One region of the Hafnia alvei genome, then DNA from elsewhere that is predicted to be linked to it. Evidence: riboswitches for the same ligand, from Rfam matches in the RefSeq annotation. Region 1 holds a riboswitch; the other holds the start of a gene.
What was found. A riboswitch is a leader RNA that binds a small molecule or an ion and turns the genes downstream of it on or off. The one in region 1 is predicted to bind thiamine pyrophosphate.
Positions count from the first base shown of each region.

Region 2: another riboswitch for thiamine pyrophosphate. It lies ahead of thiM (hydroxyethylthiazole kinase); the one in region 1 lies ahead of thiC (phosphomethylpyrimidine synthase ThiC).

Region 1 covers NZ_OZ061315.1:297,562-307,272, forward strand. The annotation lists gene AB3Y96_RS01395 (ThiF family adenylyltransferase) at 1-448, opposite strand, end outside; gene thiE (thiamine phosphate synthase) at 441-1,085, opposite strand; gene thiC (phosphomethylpyrimidine synthase ThiC) at 1,085-3,031, opposite strand; TPP riboswitch at 3,160-3,281, opposite strand; gene AB3Y96_RS01410 (Rsd/AlgQ family anti-sigma factor) at 3,353-3,868, opposite strand; gene nudC (NAD(+) diphosphatase) at 3,947-4,726, shown strand; gene hemE (uroporphyrinogen decarboxylase) at 4,768-5,832, shown strand; gene nfi (deoxyribonuclease V) at 5,843-6,526, shown strand; gene AB3Y96_RS01430 (YjaG family protein) at 6,607-7,197, shown strand; gene hupA (nucleoid-associated protein HU-alpha) at 7,387-7,659, shown strand; gene AB3Y96_RS01440 (DUF1481 domain-containing protein) at 7,708-8,391, shown strand; gene purD (phosphoribosylamine--glycine ligase) at 8,435-9,711, opposite strand, start outside.
Region 2 covers NZ_OZ061315.1:3,463,892-3,473,602, forward strand. The annotation lists gene thiD (bifunctional hydroxymethylpyrimidine kinase/phosphomethylpyrimidine kinase) at 1-551, opposite strand, end outside; gene thiM (hydroxyethylthiazole kinase) at 548-1,387, opposite strand; TPP riboswitch at 1,421-1,522, opposite strand; gene dld (D-lactate dehydrogenase) at 1,579-3,324, opposite strand; gene cysH (phosphoadenosine phosphosulfate reductase) at 3,475-4,206, opposite strand; gene cysI (assimilatory sulfite reductase (NADPH) hemoprotein subunit) at 4,529-6,262, opposite strand; gene cysJ (NADPH-dependent assimilatory sulfite reductase flavoprotein subunit) at 6,277-8,079, opposite strand; gene queD (6-carboxytetrahydropterin synthase QueD) at 8,568-8,927, shown strand; gene AB3Y96_RS16440 (YqjD family protein) at 9,011-9,325, opposite strand.

The DNA of each region.
Region 1 (9,711 bases):
CGCTGATCAACGGCTTATTTTGGGACACGCAGGTGGAATTTACCGCCTGACGCGTAGGCATGTTGTCGCTACAGTCGAGGATTAAATCAACTTGTGCCACAGCCTCCCGAAGAACATCACCGGCTAAGCGTTCAGATAGGGTGATGAACTCCACCTGAGGATTCAGATCCTGTAGGCGTTGCTTTGCTGTTTCCGCTTTAGAATGATCTAGATCGCGGGTGGTATATAGGATCTGGCGCTGGAGATTGCTGATATGCAGACGATCGTCGTCAGCGAGAAGGATCTTGCCGACGCCTGCGGCCGCCAAGTACATGGCGGCCGGAGCGCCTAATCCACCCAATCCAACAATTAAGACGCTAGCCTTGCTGAGATTTTCCTGCCCCTGAGAGCCAATTTCTTCGAGCAGCAGCTGGCGGCTATAGCGCATAAAATCGTGATCGCTAAGCATCGTTGGCTCTCCGATTCTCAATAAGCTGTAGCAAAGTATCAGTAGCTGCCAGCCAGTCCGGTGCCTGCGTAATGGCGCTGACTACGGCAACGCTGCCCACGCCACATTCCAGCACTGCCGGAACGCGATTGATGCTGATCCCGCCGATAGCGACGGTGGAATAATCAGGAATACGGGCAACCTGCCGTTTAAGATCGATAAGTCCTTGCGGTTCAGAAGGCATCACTTTGGTTTGGGTGGGAAATATGTGCCCTAATGCGATATAGGAAGGGCGATAAGACAGAGCACGATCCATTTCGGCATCGTCATGTGTGGAGAGTCCTAAACGAAGCTGCGCGTCGCTGATTGCTTGAAGATCGGCGATATCCAGATCTTCTTGGCCTAGGTGGACGCCGTAAGCACGATGTTTAATGGCGAGTTGCCAATAATCATTAATAAATAAACGTGCCTGATAGTGTCGGCCTAAGGCAATGGCGTGAGCGATATCAGATTCTACCGCTTGTTCAGGTTGATCTTTAATTCGTAACTGGATCGTGCGTACGCCAGCTTTGAGCAGGCGCTCAATCCATTCAACGCTATCGACGACGGGATAAAGACCAAGGCGCTGTTCGGTAGTTGGGAAGGATAATTGAGTCATTAGCTTTTCTCCGTTTGTAGATTGCTGGCGGTGTGATAGATCTCGCTACCTTTCGCACGAAAGGCTTCAGACATCTGTGCCATACCCACTTCAACCGGTTGAGCTAATCCCTCCTGTTTTGCAGCATAGTCACGCACTTCCTGAGAGATCTTCATTGAGCAGAATTTTGGCCCACACATTGAGCAGAAATGTGCCACTTTGCCTGATTCTTGCGGCAGCGTTTCGTCGTGATAGGCTCTTGCCGTATGAGGATCTAACGCCAGATTGAACTGGTCTTCCCAGCGGAATTCAAAGCGGGCTTTTGACATGGCATTATCGCGGATCTGAGCGCCCGGATGCCCTTTGGCAAGATCGGCGGCATGCGCTGCGATCTTGTAAGTGATGAGACCTTGTTTGACGTCTTCTTTGTTGGGTAATCCCAAATGCTCTTTCGGGGTGACATAGCAGAGCATGGCACAACCGAACCAGCCAATCATGGCGGCGCCGATCCCAGAGGTGAAATGGTCATAACCCGGAGCAATATCCGTTGTCAGTGGCCCCAGCGTATAAAAAGGGGCTTCGTGGCAGTGCTCTAGCTCTTCGGTCATGTTGCGGCGGATCATCTGCATTGGCACATGCCCTGGACCTTCGATCATGACTTGAACATCATATTCCCACGCAATTTTGGTGAGTTCGCCGAGCGTATGGAGTTCTGCAAATTGAGCTTCGTCGTTAGCATCTTGAATCGAACCCGGACGCAGTCCATCGCCCAATGATAGCGCCACATCATAGGCTGCGCAGATTTGGCAAATTTCACGGAAGCGCTCGAAGAGGAAGTTTTCTTTATGATGCGAAAGGCACCATTTGGCCATGATGGAGCCGCCACGAGAGACGATCCCGGTAAGGCGTTTGGCCGTCATTGGTACGTAGCGTAACAGCACACCGGCGTGAATGGTAAAATAGTCAACGCCTTGTTCTGCCTGTTCTAGCAGCGTATCGCGAAAGATTTCCCAGTTGAGGTTTTCGGCAATTCCGTTCACTTTTTCTAATGCTTGATAGATCGGAACGGTGCCGATTGGCACTGGGCTGTTGCGTAAAATCCATTCGCGAGTCTCATGAATATAGCGGCCAGTGGACAGGTCCATAACGGTATCAGCGCCCCAACGGGTTGACCAAACTAGCTTTTCTACTTCTTCTTCAATCGAAGAGGTCACGGCGGAGTTACCGATATTCGCATTCACCTTCACCAAGAAATTACGGCCAATTATCATGGGTTCTGATTCGGGATGATTGATATTAGAAGGGATAATGGCGCGTCCGGCGGCAACTTCGCTGCGGACAAATTCGGCCGTGATATCTTCTGGCAGCAGCGCGCCAAAATTTTGCCCAGGATGTTGCTGACGCAGCACGTCGCCACGAATACGTTCGCGGCCCATGTTTTCACGGATAGCGATGAATTCCATTTCTGGCGTGACGATCCCCTGACGTGCGTAATGAAGCTGCGTTACACACTTGCCTGTTTTCGCACGACGTGGCTGCGGCAGATTGTCGAAGCGTAAATGATCGAGTCCGTCATCGGCTAAGCGTTGTTGGGTATAGGCGGAGCTCAGCTGATTTAGTAGCTCGGTATCAGCTCGCTCGGCAATCCATTGGTGACGAAGCGGCTTTAGGCCATTGCGCACGTCTAAATCGGCATTGGGATCGCCGTAAGGGCCCGCTGTATCGTAAACCGGAATCGGCTCGTTGGGCTCATACTGTGGGTTATCTTTGCTGCCACCGAGCAGCGTTGGGCTAAGCTGGATCTCGCGCATCGGCACGCGAATATCCTCACGCGAGCCGGTTAGGTAGATGCGTTGGGAGTTAGGATAGGCTTCACCGCGAAGATGATCGATAAAAGCCTGAGCCTGTGCGCGCTGTTCACGGCGAGAAAGCGGGGCTTGGGTGGTTTCTTTTTTATTCATAGACATAGCAAATTCCTACCAGTGTTCTGGTTTAACAATGATTAAAAATCAAGTTGGAGAATTGCTTGTCTGGAGCTCGGAGGGAGTAATAGATAGCAGGCACCCCATCAGCGATAGAAAAATGCTGGTGGGTGCAAAGGATTACTCTTGTTCCCTTCGCGGGTATTAACCCGATCAGGTTCCGCGGATCCCGAATTAACGGTCTCAGCCTGAAGTGGGAAAGGATCCCGCTTACTAGGCACTCCGACAAGAGTGCCCAGTGTAGGAGCGGGAGAGCAAAACTGCAAGCTGTTAACTAAGCTGTAATGTCTATGCTACTTTCAGGCGTTATGCTGGGCGCGCCAATGAATCATCATTATCCGCAGCGGGCGTATTGGCCTGCCAGATGTCATAGGCAATTTGGATCAGGTTGTCTTCTAAGGCAAAACGGGCGGCTAGCGTTTCCCCGATGTGTGAAAGGGCGTCATGGAGAGCTAAACACTCTTCTTCGCTCAGTTCGTCATCGGTAAAGCGATCGTGGAACGCCATAATTAGCTTGGTATTATCGTGTAACGCGGGATAGATTTTTTTTGTTACTGCCATGTGCGGACTGTCATCGCCGCCAACCAGCTCTACGATACGATCGTAAACATGGAAATGGCCGGCTGAGAGATAATCAACCAGATTGTGGCAGAAGTTCTCCAGCGCTTTTTCATTGAGCGGGGTATGCTTTTCTTTATTTGGTTTAATACCAACCAGTGCACAATAGGCCACGAGTAGTTGCTTGCGGGCTTGCAACCATTGGTCGATTAATTCATTACTACCACCTACGCGTTGAGTCAGATGTTCGAGACGGTTGAGCATATATTCAACTCCATGAGGTAAATGTTACAAATTAGCAACAATCGAATGCCAGATTAGCAGAGGTTTAATGTCAAAGATATGGAACAACAGTTAAAAGATGATGACACCGGCTGGTGGGTGATTAGCCATGAAGGCAAGGTCTGGCTACCCCGTGGAGATTTGCCTTTTGGTTCTGCCCTGCAATGGCAATTAAGCACCAAATCGGCGCACCAAATTGGCGAGTGGGAGGGGCATCCCATGTGGTTAATAGAAGATGCTCGTCGGCAAGATATGGTGTCAGTTCGCCAACTGATTGACGTTGATCGTGGCCTTTTCCAGCTTGTTGGCCGTGGTGTCCAACTGGCCGAGTTTTTCCGCTCCCATACGTTTTGCGGCTATTGCGGACATGAGATGTACTCCAGCCGTTCAGAGTGGGCAAGTATGTGTCCTAACTGCCGCCAGCGTTATTATCCGCAAATTGCGCCGTGCATTATCGTGGCTATTCGCCGCGGTAATGAAATCCTTTTGGCACAGCATAAACGTCATCGGAACGGCATACATACCGTATTGGCAGGTTTTGTTGAGGTAGGCGAAACGCTTGAGCAGGCCGCCGCGCGTGAAATTATGGAAGAGAGCCACGTTCAAATTAAAAATCTGCGTTATGTTGCTTCTCAGCCATGGCCGTTCCCGCACTCATTGATGGTGGCTTTCATGGCAGATTACGCAGGCGGAGAACTTAAACACGATCCAAAAGAGTTATTGAATGCGGGCTGGTATCGCTATGACAATCTACCTCAACTGCCGCCTGCAGGTACTGTAGCACGGCGTTTAATCGAAGATACCGTGGCACTTTGTCGAGAAGAGACAGAAGGCGAATAACGCATGCTACAATGCGATGAGATTATTTAGGGAGCCAAAGGATGACTGAACTGAAGAACGACCGCTACCTGCGCGCACTATTGCGCCAGCCTGTAGACATAACACCGGTATGGATGATGCGTCAGGCCGGACGTTATTTGCCAGAATATAAAGCCACCCGTGCTCAGGCCGGTGATTTTATGTCTTTGTGCAAAAATGCTGAGTTAGCCTGTGAAGTCACACTTCAACCGCTGCGCCGTTATGCGCTAGATGCGGCAATTCTATTTTCAGACATCTTGACCATACCTGATGCGATGGGGCTTGGGCTCTATTTTGAAACGGGAGAAGGCCCTCGTTTCTCGTCGCCGATTACCTGTAAAGCTGATGTGGAAAAACTGCCCGTTCCCGACCCTGAAGATGAACTAGGGTATGTGATGAACGCGGTGCGCACCATCCGTAAAAATCTGGATGGACAGGTTCCTCTGATTGGCTTCTCTGGAAGTCCGTGGACGCTCGCGACCTATATGGTGGAAGGCGGCAGTAGCAAAGCTTTCACTAAAATTAAAAAGATGATGTATGCCGAGCCAGCAACGTTGCATCTGCTGCTGGATAAACTGGCCGATAGCGTGATCTTGTACCTTAACGCGCAGATCCGCGCTGGCGCTCAGTCAGTCATGATTTTTGATACTTGGGGTGGTGTGCTGACAGGCCGTGACTATCGCCTGTTCTCACTACACTACATGCATAAAATCGTTGATGGTCTGATCCGTGAAAATGACGGTCGTCGTGTTCCAGTGACGCTATTCACCAAAGGTGGTGGTCAGTGGCTAGAAGCTATGGCTGCAACCGGCTGTGATGCGCTAGGCTTGGATTGGAGCACGGACATCGCCGATGCTCGTCGCCGTGTCGGTGACAAAGTTGCACTGCAAGGCAATATGGATCCTTCCATGCTGTATGCGCCTGCGGCCCGAATTGAGCAGGAAGTCTCGACTATTCTGGAAGGTTTCGGGGAAGGGACTGGCCACGTATTCAATCTTGGCCATGGCATTCATCAAGATGTGCCACCAGAGAATGCAGGAACGTTTGTTGAGGCTGTTCATCGGCTTTCAGCGAAGTATCATCGATAGGACTTAAAGCATGGATATGCAGGCACTGCGCGAAGAGCAGGTGGAAAAGGCGAGTCAGATTGTCCGTAGCGACGATCTAGGATTTGAACAACCGACACTTATCGCCGGTGCTGATGTGGGTTTTGAGCAGGGGGGCGACGTCACGCGAGCGGCTATCGCGGTGTTACGTTATCCCTCTCTTGAGCTGGTGGAATACCAGATCGCACGTATCGAAACCCAAATGCCCTATATCCCCGGTTTTCTTTCGTTTCGTGAATATCCTGCGTTGCTCAAAGCGTGGGGTATGCTGCAACATCGGCCACAGCTGGTGGTGGTCGATGGGCAGGGGATTGCGCATCCGCGTCGCTTAGGTGTTGCTAGCCATTTTGGCTTGCTCGCGGATGTTCCCACTATCGGCGTTGCTAAAAGTCGCTTGTGCGGCCAGTTTGCCCCTTTAGATGATACCGTAGGGGCCTTGCAGCCGCTTAATGACAAACAAGAGCAAATTGGTTGGGTTTGGCGCAGTAAAGCACGCTGTAACCCGCTGTTTATATCACCGGGGCATCGCATCAGTTTGCCTACAGCTTTAGCGTTTATTCAAAGCTGTATGCGTGGTTATCGCTTACCTGAACCCACGCGTTGGGCGGATGCCATCGCCTCTAATCGACCAGCTTTTCAACGCTGGTTACTCCAAGATTCTGATAATCGCGTGTAGATATAGGGATCTCTTGATTTTTCAGTTACACTGCGCCGGAATTATTTTTCAGAGACTTACTTTTCTCTAAGAGACTTAGCATGCTGCGTAACCCGATTCACAAACGGCTAGAAAAGCTGGAAAGCTGGCAACATCTTACGTTCATCGCCAGTTTGTGTGAACGTATGTACCCAAATTATCAGGCATTCTGCCTGCAAACCGGATTTGGCGATCCTATGGTTTACCGCCGAATTTTGGATCTGATTTGGGAAACATTGACGGTAAAAGACGCTAAAGTGAATTTCGACAACCAGTTAGAAAAACTGGAAGAGGCAATTCCGTCAGCTGACGACTATGATATTTACGGTGTTTACCCTGCGATTGACGCTTGTATTGCGTTGGGTGAAGCTGTGCACTCCCGTTTAAGCGGTGAGATGCTAGAACATGCGATTACGGTCAGTGAAACATCACTGCGTACCGTCGGCATGCTGGAAATGACTCAGGCCGGTCGCGAAATGACCGATGAAGAGCTGAAAGAATTACCAGCAATGCAAGATGAGTTAGACATCCAATGGGAGATTTTCCGCCTGCTCGTTGAATGCGAGGAGCGCGATTTAGAGCTCATCAAAGGATTAAGATCTGACCTGCGTGAGGCAGGTGTCAGTAATATCGGTGTAAATTTAGCGCAATAAGACGGCAAAACGTGATTTAACACCTGATTTGTCGTCCCTTAAGGCTTCACATTCGTACCCCGGTTGTTCTACATTTGGGGGGCGTAAAAAAAGTGGCTATCGGTGCGTGTATGCAGGAGAGTGCTGTCAATCGGCATATCCGTCGCACTCGATGCTTTGCAAACGATAAACACACTGTAAGGATAACTTATGAACAAGACTCAACTGATTGATGTAATCGCGGAAAAAGCTGACCTGTCTAAAACTCAGGCTAAGGCAGCTCTGGAATCTACTCTGGCAGCGATTACCGAGTCTCTGAAAGACGGTGATGCAGTACAATTGGTTGGTTTCGGTACTTTTAAAGTGAATCATCGTAACGAGCGCACTGGCCGCAACCCGCAAACTGGTATGGAAATCAAAATTGCAGCAGCAAACGTACCAGCGTTCGTTTCTGGTAAAGCTCTGAAAGACGCAGTTAAATAAGACCGCGTGATTCACAGCCTGTTTGTGAAAGAAGTAAACAGGGGGGCGTTGACGCCCCTTTTGTTCATCTGTAAGCCTGTGGCGGCATTACTGATCGCGGCAGGGCTTTCTGTGACGCTCTCTGGTTGCAGTACGCAAAACGATTCCCCTCGCTTTACCGCAACTGGTTATATCGCCGATCAAGGCATGATGCGCATTTGGCGCAAAGACAACGCTAATCATCAGCCAACGGCTATTATGAGTGTCTATAGTCCCTTGCAAGGGAAAGGCACAGTAGTCAGCTATTACGCTTATCAGGATGGCAAATTGAACCTAGTACGGCAAACCGTGCAGGGCAATGAGCAAAATGTTCTTGAGCTTCGTTTAGATGAGAAGAGCGAAATAAGCTTTATGCAGCGCCAGATTGGCAATCAGCGGCAGTTACTCACGTCTGACGATATAGCCCGTAGCCAGTATCAGTCCCGCCATATGGTTGAGATATCAGAAGCACTGCGAGTCGGCAAAGTTAACCTCATCCAAGGCCGTTGGCAGAATGGTCAGTTCACTAGCTGTGCAGGGGAAACTCAATCCCTGAAGCTAGAAGCGTGGCAGCTGAATTGGATAGAAAGTCGCGCCGCACGCTCGTCTCAGCCTCTCGGGATTGCATGGCTTGATGCGCCGGAAGGCCGGCAGTTATTGCTGGCAGCCAATGAAGATTTTTGCAGTTGGGAACCGACGGTAGATACGCTGTAAAGAAAACCGAGAACCACCTTAATGATCCTCGGTCTTGGTGTGATTAACGACCGCGCCCAATAGCCCGGTAGCCAATATCCTGACGATAGAAACTCTCTTTCCAGCCGACCTGTTTTGCTAGCTGATATGCATTTTTCTGCGCTTGCTCGATTCCATGTCCTAAGGCAGTGACGCACAATACGCGCCCGCCATGAGTCACCACATCGTTGCCCTGCATTTGGGTGCCAGCATGGAAAACTTTTTCGCCCTCTGCTGAAACCGACGGCAGGCCATGAATGACATCACCGGTTCGATAATCTCCAGGATATCCTCCTGCAGCGATCACGACGCCTAGCGCATCACGTTCATCCCACAGTGACTCTTTCTCGTTTAATTTACCTTCAGCACCGGCTAGGCAAAGTTCTACTAAGTCTGATTTCATACGTAGCATGATAGGCTGAGTTTCAGGGTCGCCAAATCGACAGTTAAATTCGATAACTTTTGGCTCACCTTGGGCTGAAATCATCAGGCCTGCGTAAAGAAAACCAGTGTATGGGTTACCCTCTTTCGCCATGCCATGTACCGTTGGCCAGATGACTTCATCCATAACGCGCTGGTGGATCTCATCGGTTACCACCGGTGCCGGTGAATATGCACCCATGCCGCCGGTATTTGGTCCCGTATCGCCATCGCCGACTCGTTTATGATCTTGGCTGGTCGCCATTGGTAGCACGTTCTTTCCGTCAACCATGACGATAAAGCTCGCTTCTTCGCCGTCGAGAAACTCTTCAACGACGATGCGATGGCCTGCGTCGCCGAATGCGTTGCCTGCCAACATATCGTGCACCGCGGCTTCTGCTTCTTCTAGCGTCATTGCAACAATCACGCCTTTACCAGCGGCTAGGCCGTCTGCCTTGATAACGATTGGCGCGCCTTGGCTACGGATATAGCTAATCGCGGGCTCAACGTCGGTAAAATTACGATACTGGCCTGTGGGAATGCGATGGCGGGCCAAGAAATCTTTAGTGAAGGCTTTTGATCCTTCTAACTGGGCTGCTGCCTGTGATGGGCCGAAAATCTTCAGCCCCGCAGCTTGGAACGCATCAACGACGCCAATAACTAGCGGTGCTTCAGGGCCAACTATCGTTAGGCCAATATCATGGCTCTGGGCAAATGCCAAAAGAGCGTTGATATCGGTTGCTGAGATATCGACGTTTTCTAGGGCTGGCTCCAGTGCTGTCCCCGCATTACCTGGGGCTACGTAGACTTTATCTGCCAGCGGCGATTGAGCCGCTTTCCATGCTAGTGCGTGCTCACGGCCGCCGTTACCGATAATCAGGA
Region 2 (9,711 bases), 3.2 Mb from region 1:
TCGCTATCGCTCAGATGCCCGCCTTTCATCAATACCGCTTGGCAGCCCATGTCTAACAGGGCATAGCCTTGGCGACGCATCTCATCTTCATTGGTCGCCATTGGGCAGGCTAAAAGCGCTGCTGCTTCGGGCAAGTTTGGGGTAATCAGCGCGACTTTGGGGAGTAATAAATCGCGCACGGCCTGCACCGCTTCAGGGGCTAACAGCGGATCACCGCTTTTCGCCACCATCACCGTATCCAACACCACAAAGGGGATAGGATACAGGTCTAACGCCTGCGCGACCTGAGCAACGATATCGGCATTGGCCAGCATGCCAATTTTCGCACTGTCGATGCGTACATCGGTGAGTACCGACGCCAACTGCGCCCCCACAAACTTCGGTTCAATCTCATACACAGACTGCACACCGCACGTGTTCTGCGCCACCAGCGCCGTAATCACGCTGGTGCCGTAGGCGCTCAAAGCTGAGAAGGTTTTGAGATCGGCCTGAATGCCTGCGCCACCGCTCGGATCGGTTCCTGCAATCGTTAATGCATTAATACGTTTCATGAGCGATCTCCAGAGCGAATAAAATCCTGCGGGGTTAAGTGATATAACGCGTCGATAAAAGCGGGAACAAAACTACCGGGGCCATGAGATACGGCGACCGCGCGTTCACCGGCCAGCGACATCGTTTGACAGGCGGTGGCCACAGCCAGCAAAAGATCGGTCTGCCGAACGCTAAACGCCGCCACCACGGCGGACAATGCACAGCCGGTTCCTACCACGCGGGTCATCAGCGCATCACCGCCGGTGACGCCGTACACACGCCTACCGTCGGTGACATAGTCCGTTGCACCTGTTACGGCAACCACGGCTCCGGTTTGCAACGCCAGAGCCTGAGCGGCCGGCAATGCCACCGCAGAGTCATCGGTGCTATCAACGCCGCGACCGCCCGCTTCCATCCCGCCCAATATCAATATCTCTGAGGCATTGCCACGGATAACGCTGGGTTTCAGCGCTAAAAGCTGACGTGCAAATTCGGTGCGATAAGCCAATCCACCAACGGCAACCGGATCAAGCACCCACGGTTTTTGATGATGATTGGCAGACTCAATGGCGGCTAGCATCGACTGCGCTCTTTGCGCATGCAGGGTACCAATGTTGATTAACAGCGCGTCAGCCAATGAAGAGAATTGCGCAGCCTCTTGCGGCTCAACCACCATGGCAGGCGATGCCCCCAGCGCCAACAGCACGTTCGCGGTAAACGTTTGTACCACTTCGTTGGTGAGACAATGGACAAGTGGAGCGTGATGGCGAAACTGCGCAAAAGCAGCGGCGGCGCTTTCACCGGGTAATTCAATGTGGGGAAATTCGGTAAGGTGTGGATTCGACGCGATGGACATATTCCTCCCAACCGGCGGTCAAGAAGACGATGCGCTCATGCACCGAGACTTCCCTACGCTGGCATAATCCAGATCAGGTAATACGGGTAAGTTCTCAGCCCTTTCATTTTCATGTGGGCACCCCGAGTCAAGGCATTCATTATTGTGAACACGGTGCGCCACGTCAAGGTCAACGGGCGCTCCAGCTCATGTTACTTCTGATGTTCTGCGCAGTCGCAGCCCCAGTTTTTCAACTTGGAGGTTTTACCGATGCCCGGATTAAGCGTGTTAGTCGGGTCATTTTGTTGATAGAAGGCTTTCAGCTGTGGCTTAGCCTTGTACAGATGGCCAACGTTATGCTCCGCAGGATATTCCGCGCCGCGCGTATCCAGCAGCGCCAGCATTTTCTCCTTCAGCGCATGCACATCGACGCCTTTTCTAACAATGTAATCTTGGTGGAAAACGTAGCACATGAAATGCCCATAATAGAGGCGGTGCACCAGCGCATCGTCAAATTCCGGCGGCAAACGCTCAAACCAATCATGATCGTTTCGGCGCAGCGCAATATCGAGCGCAAGGATGTCTTCAACCTCTTTGCTATGTACCGCGTTATAGCGGATTGCAGCACCTGCGGCGGCAAATCGGTGTAAGAATGCTTTGGCGCCTTCTTCTGCCGTGCAGACAAAAAACTCCCCTTCTGCCTGAGCAAAATAAGATTCCAGCCACGCACGCGCTTCCTCAATACCCTCGCCCGACATTTTCAGCATCAGATGATGCTCAAAGCGGTGGCGATACTCTTTCAAACGTTTGGGCAAATGCGATGGCAGCAGGTGACTCAGCGTTTGCATGGTGCGATCGACCAGATGGCCCGGCAGGAAAGGCACTTTGCCAAAGATGGCATCCATACGCCCTTTCAGGGTAAAGAACATCGGCATTTTATCGGTGCCAAGTTTGTCGATCATCACAAAAGTATCTTTGCCATACACTTCCGCAATATCGAAAATATCGCGATGCATGTACTCCCCCGCCACCGGCAGATTTTTGAAATTCGCCAGCATATGCCGACGCAGTTCGGTCAACACCTGCGGCTGGTTGGTGCCAATATAGAAGACCTGCGATGAGGATTGCGCTGGGAAAGTATCTAAGCGCACGGCAAATACCGCAAGCTTACCCGCACAGCCGGAGGCTTCGAACAAACGGCGCTCATCGGCGTTAAATCGCGACGGCGTATCGGCTTCAACGTCGCGAATTCGCTCGGCATAATCGTGATCGGACGCTTGGCGTTCGCTATGCTCAACGTCTTGCGGGCCATACTTCTGGTTTTCTAAACGCGTCAGGATCTCTTCTGGCGTATTGCCTAACGCAATGCCCAAATGGTTCACCAGCTCAACCTGCCCAAGCTCGTTAACGCGGCCATACAGCGCCATTTCGGTGTACGCAGGGCCGCGATGTACCAGAGATCCACCAGAGTTATTACACACCCCGCCCACAACCGATGCGCCAATACAGGAAGAGCCAATCACCGAATGCGGCTCACGCCCTAGTGGTTTTAGGATCCGTTCTAGATGCCACAACGTGCTGCCCGGCAAAGCCACGACCTGCTTGCCTTCGTCCAGCAGCTGAATTTTATCCAAGCGCTGAGTGCTAATAATAATGATTTCACGATCGTAGTCGTTACCGCTCGGCGTAGAGCCTTCGGTCAGTCCGGTGTTGGCAGCCTGCATTAGCACAATTTTATCGGCCTCAACGCTGGCCTTAAATACCTTCCACTGTTCGAGCAAACTGCCCGGGAAGACCACCGCCAACGCATCACCTTGTCCTGAACGAAAGCCTTTGCGATAGCGTTCCGTTTTACGCGCGTCGGTAAGAATATGAGATTTACCCACGATATCCGTGAGTTGTTGAATTAACGCACGCGAGCCGGAAGCCTGACTCGCACCAAGAGGTTGTTCCTGCATAGCCATAGTCCTTTTATTCGTATGATGAATCCTTTCGAGGATACCGCTTTTTGCTTTAATGTGAAAAAAATTATACTGAATAGTTAAATAAATAATTTCCTGAGCAAAAAAAACCTGACGCTAAGGTCAGGCTTTTTATCTCAACAAAGGCTACTCATGTAATCCACATTCGCGTTTTAGCCCAAAGAATCGCGTTTCTTCTTCCGCCATGCCCGGCTCCCATTTGCGCGTCGTGTGGGTATCGCCAACGGAGAGATAGCCTTGCTCCCACAGCGGGTGGTAGCTAAGCCCATGCTGCTGTAAATATTGATAAATCTGTTGGTTATCCCAATCGATTATCGGCAGTATTTTAAACACGCCACGCTGAATCGCGAGCACCGGCAAATGTGCACGGCTGCCTGATTGTTCACGGCGCAGGCCTGCAAACCACGTTTGCGCGCCAAGCTCACGCAGTGCACGGTTCATCGGTTCAACTTTGTTAATATCGTTGTAGCGCTCAATGCCCTCAACGCCCTGCTCCCACAGTTTGCCATAGCGGGCCTCCTGCCACGCAGCCGACTGTTCTGCGCGGTAAACCTTGAGGTTCAAATTCAGCTTTTCGTGCAGGGTATCGATAAACTGGTAGGTTTCAGGGAACAAATAACCGGTATCCGTTAAGATCACCGGAATATCCGGTAGCTCACGGGTGACCAAGTGCAGCGATACCGCGGCCTGAATGCCAAAACTCGAAGAAAGGGCAAACTCGGCGGGTAAATGCTCTAGCGCCCAACGCACCCTTTCCTGCGCGCTCAGTTTTTCTAGCTGAGTATTAATTTCAGCTAACGCCATGACCTGTTCGACTTTGGGTAATACCGCTAATGCATGAAGATCTAATTTGGACATAAGTAAAGTCCTCCGCACAAAGGCGTTGCAACATATCGAATTGAGATACATTCCGTCCGCCAAAAACCACCAATAAACCCTGCAACAACGCGATTGGCGTCCGTGCAAGGGGGCTCATTGCCGCCCCCTTGCATCCCGGCTAGGTACCGTTATTCAGCCCGCGTTGCGGGTTCACTCAGTCAAACACTCCGGGTTTTAACGCACCGTCGCAGAGGCGCTCCCTGCGCCCTACGACTCTCGCCACATCCCTGTGGCTCGTGCTAACCCTCCGATTTTCCTTCGGCTGAATAACAACGTGCCGCTAAAGACAGAGCTCAATCATCTAGTCATAAAAATCTCTTGCCGGATCCAGCACCGGGCGCACAATCCCTGCGCGAATGGTGAAATCACCAAAGCCTTCATTGGCTTCACGTTCTTTCGCCCAGCGGGCGACTAGTTCGTCAATCACGCCAAGGATTTCAGCATCGGTGATATTTTCACGATACATTCTCGGGATCCGCGTTCCGGCACGATTCCCGCCTAAATGCAGGTTGTAACGGCCCATCGCTTTTCCGACCAGACCAATTTCCGCCAACAGCGCACGCCCACAGCCGTTCGGACAGCCAGTGACACGTAGAACAATATGTTCATCGCCAACGCCGTGGCTTTGCATGATTTCTTCAACCTGAGTCACGAACTGTGGCAGGAAGCGCTCGGCTTCCGCCATCGCCAGCGGACAGGTTGGGTAAGACACGCAGGCCATCGAGTTTTTGCGCTGCTCGCTAACGCCGTCGTCGATCAGGCCGTGTTCACGCGCAATCTGTTCGATGCGTGCTTTGTCTGTTTCAGCCACGCCCGCCACGATCAGGTTTTGGTTCGCCGTCAGACGGAAATCCCCCTGATGAATCTTGGCGATCTCTGCCATGCCGGTTTTCAACAGCCGATTTGGATAGTCCAGAATGCGTCCATTTTCAATAAACAGCGTTAAATGCCATTTATTATCAATGCCTTTCACCCAGCCAATGCGATCGCCGCGTCCGGTAAACTCATAAGGACGTACCGGTTCGAACGTCACTCCCGCACGCTTTTCCACTTCAGCTTTAAAGTTTTCAACGCCGACGCGCTCCAAGGTGTACTTGGTTTTTGCATTCTTACGATTGGTGCGGTTTCCCCAGTCGCGCTGCGTCGTCACCACGCCTTCAGCCACGGCCAAGGTGTGTTCTACGGGAATAAAGCCAAGCTCGCTGGCCGTGCGGGCATAGGTCGCTTTATCACCATGAGCAATAGACAGTCCACCGCCGACCAGCACGTTGAAGCCGATCAGCTTGCCGTTTTCAGCAATCGCCACAAAGTTGAGATCGTTGGCATGCAGATCCACATCGTTCTGTGGCGGGATCACTACCGTAGTTTTAAATTTACGCGGTAAATAGGTGGCACCGAGAATCGGCTCTTCATCGGTGGTTTCGACTTTTTCCTGATCCAGCCACACTTCTGCATAGGCGCGAGTACGCGGCAGCAGGTGTTCAGACAGTTTTTTCGCCCATTCATAGGCCTCTTGATGCAGCGCCGACTCCACGGGATTCGACGTGCACAGCACGTTACGGTTAACGTCATTGGCGGTCGCCAACGCATCCAAACCCAAACGATTAAGCAACTGATGCACCGGCTTGACGTTTTGCTTCAAGATGCCGTGAAACTGGAACGTTTGGCGGTTGGTAATACGAATGCTGCCGTACAGCGTGCTTTCATCGGCAAACTTGTCGATACCCAGCCATTGCTGTGGCGTCATCACGCCGCCCGGTAAACGGCAGCGCAGCATCATGGCATGACGCGGCTCTAACTTTTGCTCGGCGCGCTCGGCGCGAAGATCGCGGTCGTCCTGCTGGTACATACCGTGAAAACGGATCAGCAGAAAGTTGTCGCCGTTAAAACCACCGGTCAAACCATCGTTTAAATCTTCGGCAATGGTGCCGCGCAGAAAATTGCTCTCGCGCTTCAGGCGCTCAGCGTCGGCCAACGGTGCATCAACCACTAATGGCCCCGGGTGTTTGCTGCTAAAGGCGTAATTATCTTGCATCGATTTGCTCATTATTAGTAAACGTCCCGCTGATAGCGGCGCTCAACGCGCAGCTCACTTAAAAATTCATCGGCCTGTTCGGCATCCATTCCACCGTGTTCAGCCAATAGCTCCAGTAACGCCTGTTCAACGTCTTTCGCCATGCGGTTGGCGTCTCCGCAGACGTAAATATGTGCGCCCTGTTCGATCCAGCGCCAAACCTCGGCCCCTTGCTCACGCAGCTTGTCCTGTACATAGACTTTGTGTTTTTGATCGCGTGACCAAGCCAAATCGATACGGGATAGAACGCCGTCTTTAACGAAGCGCTGCCATTCCACCTGATAGAGAAAATCTTCGGTAAAGTGAGGGTTGCCAAAGAAAAGCCAGTTAAGGCCTTCTGCCCCTTCGGCCTCACGTTGTTGAATAAATGCACGGAACGGAGCAATGCCGGTGCCAGGGCCAATCATAATGACCGGCGTTTGCGGATTCGCAGGCAGACGGAAATTGTCGTTATGCTCAATGAAAACGCGCAGCTCGCCATCTTCTTCCAGACGATCGGCTAAGTAGCCCGAAGCACCGCCGGTGCGGGCGCGGCCATCAACCTCATAACGCACCACGCCAACGGTAATATGCACTTCGCTGCCCACTTCTTCTTGGGAGGATGCGATGGAATAAAGACGCGGCGTTAACGGGCGTAACAGCGCCACTAACTGCTCAGCGTCTAAATCTGCTGGTGCTTGGCGGATCATATCCGGCAACGGCGTGGTTTGTGCGTATTGTTGCAGCTGATGCTTATCGGCTAATAGCTCAATCAAACGCTCATCGCGCGAAAGTGCCGCGTATTTTTCCACGATAACGGTGGTGTTTTGCGTTAGCTCCAAGCGCTCTGCCAGCGCCTCTCGCAGCGTCATCGTTTGATCGTCGATGGTGACCATCTCATCGCCGGTGCGCCAAATCAGGCCAATAATTTCCTCAACCAAGTCAGGATCGTTGTGATACCACACGCCCAGCGCGTCGCCCGGCTGGTAGCTCAGACCTGATTCGCCGAGATCGATTTCGATATGACGCACGTCTTTATCAGAGTTGCGTCCGGTAATTTTTTGCTTCACCGCCAAAGAGGCCGTGAGCGGGGATTCTTTGCTGTATGGGCTGCTGACTATCTGCGCCACGCTTCCCGCCACGCTAACCTGAACCTGCGCCGCCGTTGCCTGTGGCACGCGCTGTTGCAGAACGTCTACGATCTGCTTACGCCATGCCTCTGCCGCGGATTTGAAATCAACATCGGCGTCGGCGCGGTCGAATAACCGCTCACCGCCCAGTTCTGCTAAACGGGCATCAAAATCTTTTCCGGTCTGGCAAAAGTTTTCATAAGACGTATCGCCGAGGCCAAACACCGCAAACGCCGTTCCGGCCATCTGAGGGGCTTTTTTGGAGAACAAATATTTGTGCAACGCCACGGCTTCTTCCGGCGGTTCGCCTTCCCCTTGGGTTGAAGCAACAACCAGCAGCAGCTTTTCCTGCGCGATCTGTTTGAATTTATAGTCACCCGCGTTAACCAACGTCACACCCAGACCGGCTGCGGTCAGATCGTCGCGCAGCTGCTCTGCCACCCGTCGTGCATTGCCCGTTTGCGAGGCAGAAATCACGGTAATTGAAGCCGCTGCAGCCGGTGCTGGCGTCACGGCTACCGTGCCCGGCTGTTGGTTAACCATTCCCCAGAAATAACCGGAGAGCCACGCCAGCTGGTGTGGTGAAAACTCACCAATCGCCGACTGGAGCTTTGCCAATTGCTCCGGCGTGAGTGGAAGCATGGAAGTAGGAGGAGCCTGAGTCGTCATTGCTAAGTGTTCCTTGCACAGTGATCCCTTTGGTACTTCAAGCAGCCTCAGACTTAGCTTTAAGAACCGTGGGTGTGGCGAATTGATGTAGCGCTTTTTGTAAGGTTACCTAGCTGGATAATAACAATTAAATAAGTGATGGAAATAACAAATAACCATTTGAACTAACCACTAATTCAGGTAGGTGATAGAAGCTAGGGTGTTTTAGGTTAAAACCTATAAAATCAATGAATAACAGTTAGTTATTACATAACTATTTTCATCGACTTTGCTATTGGTTTTATTCTTCACACCGAAAGGAGTCTTAATAGATAAGTTCGAAGAGTTGATAACCTGACAAAAAAATAACGGCGCAGAAATAAAACGGGCCGCCTTTTGGACATTGAAGAATAAATTTTCTGCTTATACTCAAACAATCGCGGTAAAACTACCGCCAACGGGCGCTTTCCGGTAGTATGCGCAGGTTTTTTAGGTTACGAGGCGTCATCATGACAACCACCCTGTTTAAAGATTTTCAGTTTGAGGCTGCGCACCATCTGCCACACGTTCCAGAAGGACATAAGTGTGGTCGTCTGCACGGTCATTCGTTTTTAGTACGCATTGAAATTACCGGCGAAGTGGATGCTTATACCGGCTGGGTGATGGATTTTGCCGAGCTGAAAGCGGCGTTCAAACCCATTCTGGATCGCCTCGACCACTATTATCTGAATGATATTCCTGGTCTTGAGAACCCAACCAGCGAAGTGTTAGCCCAGTGGATTTGGCAACAGCTGAAACCTGAGCTGCCATTGCTAAGCGCCGTATTAGTGAAAGAAACCTGCACCGCAGGCTGCACCTATCGCGGCTGATAGTGAGCATGGTGTGACCGGTATGGCACCGGTCACATAAATCTCTCACACATATTGCTCACGCAAATAGCGCTTGTGATTGATTAGCGTTTTGAAAGCAAGAGCCCCAGAATCAACCCCGCCGTTGCCCCAATTCCCACGCTGTGCCACGGTTTATTGCGCACATAGCCATTCACATCGCAGCAGGCATTTTTTACTCGTTCCGTCACTGGACACGGGGTATCACCGCTGATGTGCGCTTTCACCTCACGCAGCGTATCTTGTGCGCTACGACGCAGCGAAGCGATTTCATCCTGAGTTTTATCTGCCCCCTCCTGCAGCACCCCTTCCAGCGCATCCGCCAACAATGAAACCTCTTCTTCGATGGTTCGTTCAACTTTATCGGTTTTTCTAAACATAGTGTTCCCTCTTTGTTGTATCAAAATCATGTTCAAAGGATTGGCGAAAAATGATTAGCAAATTTAATGTCAGCTAACATACCCAAAATAATTGGAGTTGCATCAAGGCGGCAAAGGAGCGAGTCCCGATGAGCTTACTCCAGTAAGTGATTACTCGGCCCATCCATGGGCCTCGCCACTAGGGCCGCAGTAAACTGCGTTTAAATCTGCTCCAGGCAGATTTATCAGGTGAGCGAGAGCAGCCAACACAGATGCAGCTTCAAGTATGACGGGTATAAGCATAGTTGAAACTCAGCGATAAGGGCTCGGAGTGTTCTGGAAAGCGCGGTTTAAAAAATCCGCTCGACAGAATCTTCGGCTTCGCCTATTTTCGTTAATAGCCTGTA